2 regions of the Pseudomonas stagnisoli genome follow, and region 1 is predicted to be linked to the other one. Evidence: predicted binding sites of a transcription regulator. Region 1 holds the regulator's gene; the other holds the start of a gene.
What was found. Region 1 encodes sigma-54, which starts transcription at its own class of promoters, with help from an activator protein. Its sites were predicted from a motif close to ANTGGCATNNANNTTGCTNT; they were not measured.

Region 1 (4,140 bases):
GAGCATGCTGGCGATCTGCCGGAGCAGCTCCAGATGCTCATCGGTGGCCGCTTCCGGCACCAGCAGGACGAACAGCAAATCGACCGGCGCGCCGTCGATGGCATCGAAGTCCACCGCCGCATCCAGGTGCAGTACGGCGCTGATCGGCGCCTGACAGCCCGGCAGGCGGCAGTGCGGGATGGCGATGCCGTTGCCGAAGCCGGTGGAGCCGAGCTTCTCGCGGGCAATCAGATTTTCGAAGATGTCCTGAGCGTCCAGATCGGTGAGATCGCGGGCAACCAGGTTGGCAATCTGTTCGAGTACACGTTTCTTGCTGCCTCCCGGCACGTTCACTAGAGAACGTGCGGGAGTCAGTATGGTTTCGAGTCGGATCATGAGGGGGGTGGTGTCAGCGAGCCGTGGCGCCTTGCAGGCGACCCAGCTGCTTTTCCTTGTGCTTGATCAGTTGTCGGTCGAGTTTGTCGGTCAGCAGGTCGATGGCCGCATACATGTCTTCGTGCTCGGCGTTGGCCACGATTTCACCGCCGGCAATGTGCAGGGTCGCTTCGATCTTCTGCTTCAGCTTCTCGACCTCCATGATGACCTGCACATTGGTGATCTTGTCGAAATGGCGTTCCAGCCGGCTCAACTTCTCGCCGACATAGTCACGCAGAGCGTCGGTCACATCCAGTTGATGTCCACTGATGTTGACTTGCATACCGCTTCTCCTTGTTGCCTGGTGTAAGAGACAGACTAGCTTGTCTGCCGCCGTAACACGTTGGCTGAAAGGGCTGGTGCACTGCGGGCCATGCTTCCCCCATGCAGGGTATCTGGCGCTGGTACGGTGGTGCAGAAGCCTTCCGTTCAGGGCCGCTTACATCAGTCGCTTGCGTTCGCTGGATGGTGCTATGCCGAGCGATTCGCGGTACTTGGCGACAGTGCGGCGGGCTACCTGAATGCCCTGTGCTTCCAGTAAACCAGCGATCTTGCTGTCACTCAACGGCTTTTTCGCGTTTTCCGCGGCCACCAGTTTCTTGATGATGGCGCGGATTGCGGTGGACGAGCATTCGCCGCCTTCGGAAGTGCTGACGTGGCTGGAGAAGAAGTACTTCAGCTCGTAGATGCCACGCGGGGTATGCATGAATTTCTGCGTGGTGACGCGCGAGATGGTCGACTCGTGCATGCCCACCGCCTCGGCGATGTCGTGCAGGACCAGAGGCTTCATCGCCTCGTCGCCGTAGTCGAGGAAGCCGCGCTGGTGCTCGACGATCTGCGTCGCCACCTTCATCAGCGTTTCGTTGCGGCTCTGCAGGCTCTTGATGAACCAGCGTGCTTCCTGCAGCTGGTTGCGCATGAAGGTGTTGTCGGCGCTGGAGTCGGCGCGCTTGACGAAACCGGCGTACTGCGGATTGACGCGCAGACGCGGTACCGCCTCCTGGTTCAGCTCCACCAGCCAGCGCTCGTTGTGCTTGCGCACGATTACGTCCGGCACCACGTACTCGGGCTCGTTGGCCTCGATCTGCGAGCCCGGGCGCGGGTTGAGGCTTTGAATGAGCTCGATGATCTGCTTGAGCTCGTCTTCCTTGAGCTTCATGCGGCGCAGCAGCTGGCTGTAGTCGCGGCTGCCGAGGACATCGAGGTACTCGCTGGCCAGGCGCTGTGCTTCGCTCAGCCAGGGTGTGTTGGCGGGTAGCTGGCGCAGTTGCAGCAGCAGGCATTCGCGCAGGTCGCGGGCGCCGATGCCGGCGGGCTCGAAGTGCTGGATGCGATGCAGTACGGCCTCGACCTCGTCGGCTTCGACCTCCAGTTCCGGGTCGAAGGACTCGACGATCTCGTCGATGCTCTCTTCCAGGTAGCCCTGGTCGTTGATGCAGTCGATGATGGTGACGCCGATCAGCTTGTCCTTGTCGGACATCGGCACCAGGTTCAGTTGCCACAGCAGGTGACTCTGCAGGCTCTCGCCGGCGGAGGTGCGGGTGGTGAAATCCCACTCGTCGTCATCGTTGCTCGGCAGGCTGCTGGCGCTGGTCTGGTAGACGTCTTCCCAGGCGGTGTCGACGGGTAGTTCGCTGGGAATGCGGTCATGCCAGTCGCCGTCTTCGGCGCTTTCGTTGTTGTTGACCGCGACCGTGCTGTCCTGGAAGTTCGAGTTGTCCTGCTGAGTGGTTCCGGCCTGTTCGGCCGCATCGGCCATCGGGTCGGAGTTGTCGAAATCTTCGCCGTCTTCCTGACGTTCCAGCATGGGGTTGGATTCCAGGGCCTCCTGGATTTCCTGCTGCAGGTCCAGGGTGGAGAGCTGGAGGAGACGGATAGCCTGTTGCAGCTGCGGAGTCATCGTCAGCTGCTGGCCCATCTTGAGGACTAGCGACGGTTTCATGGTGTGGGGCTGGGTACCTTGTTCACTTGCCGGCGCGCGGCGCCATCCACTGCAGGGCGGCGAACCGCCCTAGGAAGCAAATTATATGCCTGACCTTGAATGATTCTAGCCCTTTGCGCAAGCCTCGCACGGGGCTCGGCTCACAGACGGAATTCATGCCCCAGGTAGACTTCCTTGACCAGCTGGTTGGCCAGGATGGTTTCGGCATCGCCCTCGGCGATCAGCTGGCCGTCGTTGACGATGTAGGCGGTCTCGCAGATGTCCAGGGTCTCGCGCACGTTGTGATCGGTGATCAGTACACCGATGCCCTTGGCCTTGAGGTGGTGGATGATCTGCTTGATGTCGCCCACCGAAATCGGGTCGACGCCGGCGAAGGGTTCGTCGAGCAGGATGAACTTCGGTTCGGTGGCCAGGGCGCGGGCGATTTCTACGCGGCGCCGTTCGCCACCGGACAGGCTCATGCCCAGGCTGTCGCGGATGTGGCTGATGTGGAATTCCTGCAGCAGGGCTTCCAGGGCCTTGTCGCGGCCGGCGCGGTCGAGGTCCTTGCGGGTCTCGAGGATGGCCATGATGTTGTCGGCCACCGACAGCTTGCGGAAGATGGAGGCTTCCTGCGGCAGGTAGCCGATGCCGGAGCGGGCGCGGCCATGCATGGGCTGGTGGCTGAGGTCCTGGTTGTCGATCAGCACGCGGCCCTGATCGGCCTGGACCAGGCCGACGATCATGTAGAAGCAGGTGGTCTTGCCGGCGCCGTTGGGGCCGAGCAGGCCGACGATCTGGCCGCTGTCGATGGACAGGCTGACGTCGCGGACCACCTGGCGGCCCTTGTAGCTCTTGGCCAGGTGCTGGGCTTTGAGAGTCGCCATTACTGCGCCTGCCCCGCTTGGCCGTCTTTCTTGCGCGGTTGCAGGATCATGTCGATCCGCGGGCGTGGCATCGAGACATTGCTACCCGTGGCGCGGCCGGCGTTGACGATCTGGCGCTGGGTGTCATAGACGATCTTCTCGCCTTCGAAGGTATTACCCTGCTGGATCACCTTGGCCTGATCGATCAGCACGATGCGCTCGTTGGTCGCGTAGTACTGAATGGTCAGGCCGTAGGCCTTGACGATGTCCTTGTCGGCGGAAGGCTTCTGCTCGTAGTAGGCCGGTTTGCCCACCGAGGTGAAGACCTCGATTTCGCCATTGGCATCCTGGGTGATGGTCACGGTGTCACCAGTGATCTTCAGGGTGCCCTGAGTGATCACCACGCCGCCGCGATACACCGCCACGCCTTGCTTGTCGTCCAGTTCTGCGCTGTCCGCCTGCACCCGGATCGGTTGGTCGCGGTCGCTGGGCAGTGCCCAGGCGCTGGCGCTTCCGAGCGCGGCGCCCAGGCTGAGCAGTAGGGGGAAGGTTTTAACGAACCTCATGCTGGCCTCTTACGTTGGACAGCAAGCTGATCTTGCCGTCGTTCATGTACGCTTTCATTCCCTGTGCCGTGGTCACCCCATTGGCGGCCTCGATTCTAACGGCTTGCTGGGTCTGCGCATATTCTTTGTCTGGGAATACGGTGGCGCGGCTGGTGGTGATCACGGTGGCGCGGTTCTGTGCATCGGTGCGGGCAATGCGCACGTTGTCGATCAGCTCGACCTGCTTGCCCTCCGGTGCGACCTCGCCCTTGTCGCTGCGCACATGCCAGGGGTACTGGGTGCCGCGGTACAGTTGCAGATCGGGCTTTTCCACCAGGGTGATGTCGCTGGCCTTGATGTGCTCCAGCTTGGTGGCGGTCATTTCGTACTGCAG
Region 2 (4,140 bases), 1.1 Mb from region 1:
ATGCCATCCTCGGAGCCCTGACCGGCCTTCTGCAGGCTATTCAGCAATAACTGTTCCAACCTGGGTTCCAGGGTAATCACAGGCAGCTCCGGCTCTAGTCCCACAATGCTTTGCACGATTGCACGGGAGAGCGCGACGCGGACTGCAGCGACCATCGCGGCGGGATCTTGACTCTTGCTCGCGACGTTGGAGATCGCCTCGGCGATGCTGCGGATATCACGCACCGGCACCTGTTCGGCCAGCAGCGTCTGCAGCACCTTGAGCAGGGTCGACAGGGAAACCATGCCCGGCACCAGCTCTTCGGCCAGCTTCGGCGAGCTCTTGGCCAACAGTTGCAGCAGCTGCTGCACCTCCTCATGACCGAGCAGCTCATGGGCGTGCTTGTGCAACACCTGGTTGAGGTGGGTGGCAACCACGGTACTGGCATCCACCACGGTGTAGCCCAGCGATTGCGCCTGGTCGCGCTGGGTCGGGTCGATCCACACCGCCTCCAGGCCGAACGCCGGATCCTTGGCGGCAATGCCGTTGAGTGTGCCGAATACCTGGCCGGGGTTGATTGCCAGCTCACGCTCCGGGTAGACCTCCGCCTCCGCCACGCTGACGCCCATCAGGGTCAGGCGATAGGCATTGGGCAGCAGGTCGAGGTTGTCGCGGATATGCACTGACGGCATCAGAAAGCCCATCTCCTGGGACAGCTTCTTGCGTACGCCCTTGATCCGCGCGAGCAACTGACCACCCTGGTTGCGATCCACCAGCGGGATCAGGCGGTAGCCGACCTCCAGGCCGACCATGTCCACCGGGGTCACGTCGTCCCAGCCCAGCTCCTTGACCTCCTGGGCCTTCTGCGCCGGCAGCAGCTCCTGCTGGCGCTTGACCTCCTTGACCTCCTCTTCCTTGACCTTGCGCTGCTTGTTGGCAATCCAGTAGGCGGCACCGGCAGCCACCAGACCGAGGCTGATGAACGAGAAATGCGGCATCCCAGGCACCAGGCCCATGGCGATCATGATCGCTGCCGACACAGCCAACGCCTTAGGCGAGGCAAACATCTGCCGGCTGACCTGCTGCCCCATGTCTTCCGAAGAAGAGACGCGGGTCACCATGATGGCCGCAGCCGTCGACAGCAGCAGCGAAGGAATCTGCGCCACCAGTCCATCACCGATGGTCAGCAAGGTGTAGATACGGCCCGCTTCGGCGAACGCCAGGTCATGCTGCAAGATACCGATAGCCATGCCACCGATCAGGTTGATGAAGAGAATCAGAAGACCGGCGATGGCATCGCCGCGCACAAACTTCGAGGCACCGTCCATGGAGCCATAGAAGTCGGCCTCCTGGGAAACTTCGGCACGCCGCTTCTTCGCCTCAGCCTGATCAATCAGGCCGGCATTGAGATCCGCGTCGATCGCCATCTGCTTGCCGGGCATGGCGTCGAGGGTGAAGCGTGCACTCACTTCAGAAATGCGCCCGGCGCCTTTAGTGACCACCACGAAGTTGATGATCATGAGGATGGCAAACACCACGGCACCGACCACGTAGTTGCCGCCAATCACCACCTCACCGAAGGCCTGGATCACTTTACCCGCCGCGTCATGACCTTCCTGACCATGCAGCAAGACCACCCGCGTGGAGGCAACGTTCAGTGCCAGGCGCAATAGGGTCGCGGCCAGCAGGACGGTGGGGAAAACGGCAAAATCCAGCGGGCGCAGGGCATAAATCGCCACCAGCAGCACGACGATGGACAGCGCGATGCTGAAGGTGAACAGGACGTCGAGCAGAAACGGCGGGATCGGCAGCATGACCATGGCGAGCATGACCAGCAGCAGCAGCGGAATGCCCAGATTGCCGTGGCGCAACCCGGACAGGTTGCTGCGTACGTCACCAATGAGTTGAGCGCGATCCACTGCCACGTATTTTCCCCAGCCAATTCAATCTTTTGACGCGAAAGGCGCCTTGCAGGGGTATTGGCAAGAAGCATTCCAACTTGGCCCCACCCGGGCGGGCGGAGCCGTATTCACTCAGGCCACCTGGCGTTGTCCGTGACGCGGATCTCCCGGCAGATAGTGCCCCGTGACCTGCCGGTAGGCCTCGGAGGTGCGCTGCCCAGGGATGCCATCGACCTTGACGAAGACACCGGGGAAACCGTTGAGCCAGTGCTGCAGGGCCACAACCTGCCGCTCCAGCTCGGGATCACCCGGCTTCTGCATCGAGTAAACCGCCACCAGCGGACCCGCGCTGGCGGCGGGACGCGGCTGGTCGGCGAACTCGACCAGGCCGCGCTCGGCCATCCGCCGCAACAGCACGGCGGCCCCGCACTGCTTGCTCACGGCGTTGTCGGACCAGGTGCCGTCGGCCACATATTTGCCGCTGCTGTAGTGGTTGGAAAAACCCCATAAGTAGGGCGACAGCACATGCGGATGGTACAGGCGATAGCCGAAGCCGTTGTAACGCTCCAGCTGATACAGAGTGCCCGCCAGGCTCCAGTCGGTACCGGCACCAAGGCGCTTGAGCTGCAGTGCATCGGCCGCGCTCTGCTCCCAGGTAAAGGGCGGACTGCCGTTCTTCGGCCGCCCCGGCGGCTCCTGCACGGTTCGCATCGTCAGTGGGTCGCCGTTATGCAGGTGCTTGTGGAAGCTCTGGCTGCTCTCCATGTTGTGGATCACCGCGATGAAGCTCCACGGAATCCCCAGAGCATCTGCCACCGTCTCGTAGCGCGACTGGTTACTGAGCAGCTGTCTGACGATGGTTTCCACCTCATCCCCCCGCTCGGGGCGGATCCGGCAGCTGTCGAAAAGATGTTCGTACTCGCCGCGCAAGGCGGGGGTTAGGACGACTCTGGCCATGGGCAAGGCTCCGTAGCTATGACTGACTCCGTTCAGGTGCAGTACCACGGCAACGGCAAGGCCACCGACCCGCTAGAGTGCCGCCGCTGTGGGGACGGCACACTGGCAGGTTTAGGCCGCGCTCGGGCGCTGTCAAAGCCAGGCGACGAATGACGACCGCTACTCGTCGCGGCGCAGATCCGGCGGAATTGGCAGATCCGGCAGCGGCCCGGGACGCTTGCCCTTGCCGGCGCGGAACTGCTTGAGCTGGTAGACGTAGGCCAGCACCTGGGCCACGGCCAGGTATAGCCCGGCAGGAATCTCCTGATCCACCTCGGTGGAGTAGTACACCGCCCGCGCCAGGGCCGGCGACTCGAGCAGCGTGACTTTGTGCTCCTGGGCGATCTCGCGAATCTTCAACGCCAGGAAGTCGCCGCCCTTGGCCAGCATCACCGGCGCATTACCCTTGGCCGGATCGTACTTCAGCGCCACGGCGAAGTGCGTCGGGTTGGTGATCACCACATCGGCCTCGGGCACCTGCTGCATCATGCGCCGCTCGGCCATCTGCCGCTGCAACTGGCGGATCTTCGACTTGACCTCGGGCTTGCCCTCGCTGTCCTTGTACTCATCTATGACCTCCTGCTTGGTCATCATCAGCTTCTGCTTGGAATCCCAGAGCTGGAACGGCACATCGACAGCCGCGATGAGAATCAGGCCGCAGGACATCCACAACAGACTCCAGCCAGTCACCAGGATGGAGTGCATGATCGCCGACTCGACCGACTCGTTGGCAATGGCCAGCAGATCGTCCTGATCGGCCTTGAGCACAGCCAGCGCCACCAGCAGAATGATCACGAACTTGGCCAGTGCCTTGAGCAACTCCACCAGGGCGTGAGCAGAAAACATCCGCTTGATGCCTTGCAACGGGTCCATGCGACTGAACTTGGGTTGCAACGCTTCCCCAGAGAACAGCCACCCACCCACGGCAACCGAGCCAAGGATGGACATGATGAGCACGACGATGAAAAACGACTGCAGCGCCAGCAGTGCCTCCATGCCGGTCCGCAGCAGGTAGCGGGCCATGGAGCCCTCGTCCAGCAAAACCTCCCTGGGGAGCGCAAAGTTGCCCTGCATGATATCCAGCATCGACCGACCAATCTTGGCACCGAAAATCAGCAATGCAGCAGCGGCCCCGAAAGTGACCGCGAGGGTACCCAGCTCCTTGGAACGTGCGATTTGCCCTTTCTGACGCGCCTCTTCAAGGCGCTTACTAGTGGGTTCCTCGCTCTTGTCTGCGCCGCTTTCGCTTTCCGCCATGGCGTTT

Region 2: the regulator sigma-54 is predicted to act here: its motif matches at 1,959-1,978, upstream of flhA (flagellar biosynthesis protein FlhA).

What each region holds. Positions count from the first base shown of each region.
Region 1 covers NZ_CP184361.1:3,655,198-3,659,337, reverse strand. The annotation lists gene ptsN (PTS IIA-like nitrogen regulatory protein PtsN) at 1-375, opposite strand, end outside; gene hpf (ribosome hibernation-promoting factor, HPF/YfiA family) at 389-697, opposite strand; gene ACOAPY_RS17655 (RNA polymerase factor sigma-54) at 854-2,356, opposite strand; gene lptB (LPS export ABC transporter ATP-binding protein) at 2,497-3,222, opposite strand; gene lptA (lipopolysaccharide transport periplasmic protein LptA) at 3,222-3,767, opposite strand; gene lptC (LPS export ABC transporter periplasmic protein LptC) at 3,754-4,140, opposite strand, start outside.
Region 2 covers NZ_CP184361.1:2,558,433-2,562,572, forward strand. The annotation lists gene flhA (flagellar biosynthesis protein FlhA) at 1-1,898, opposite strand, end outside; gene ACOAPY_RS12260 (hypothetical protein) at 2,013-2,837, opposite strand; gene flhB (flagellar biosynthesis protein FlhB) at 2,997-4,133, opposite strand.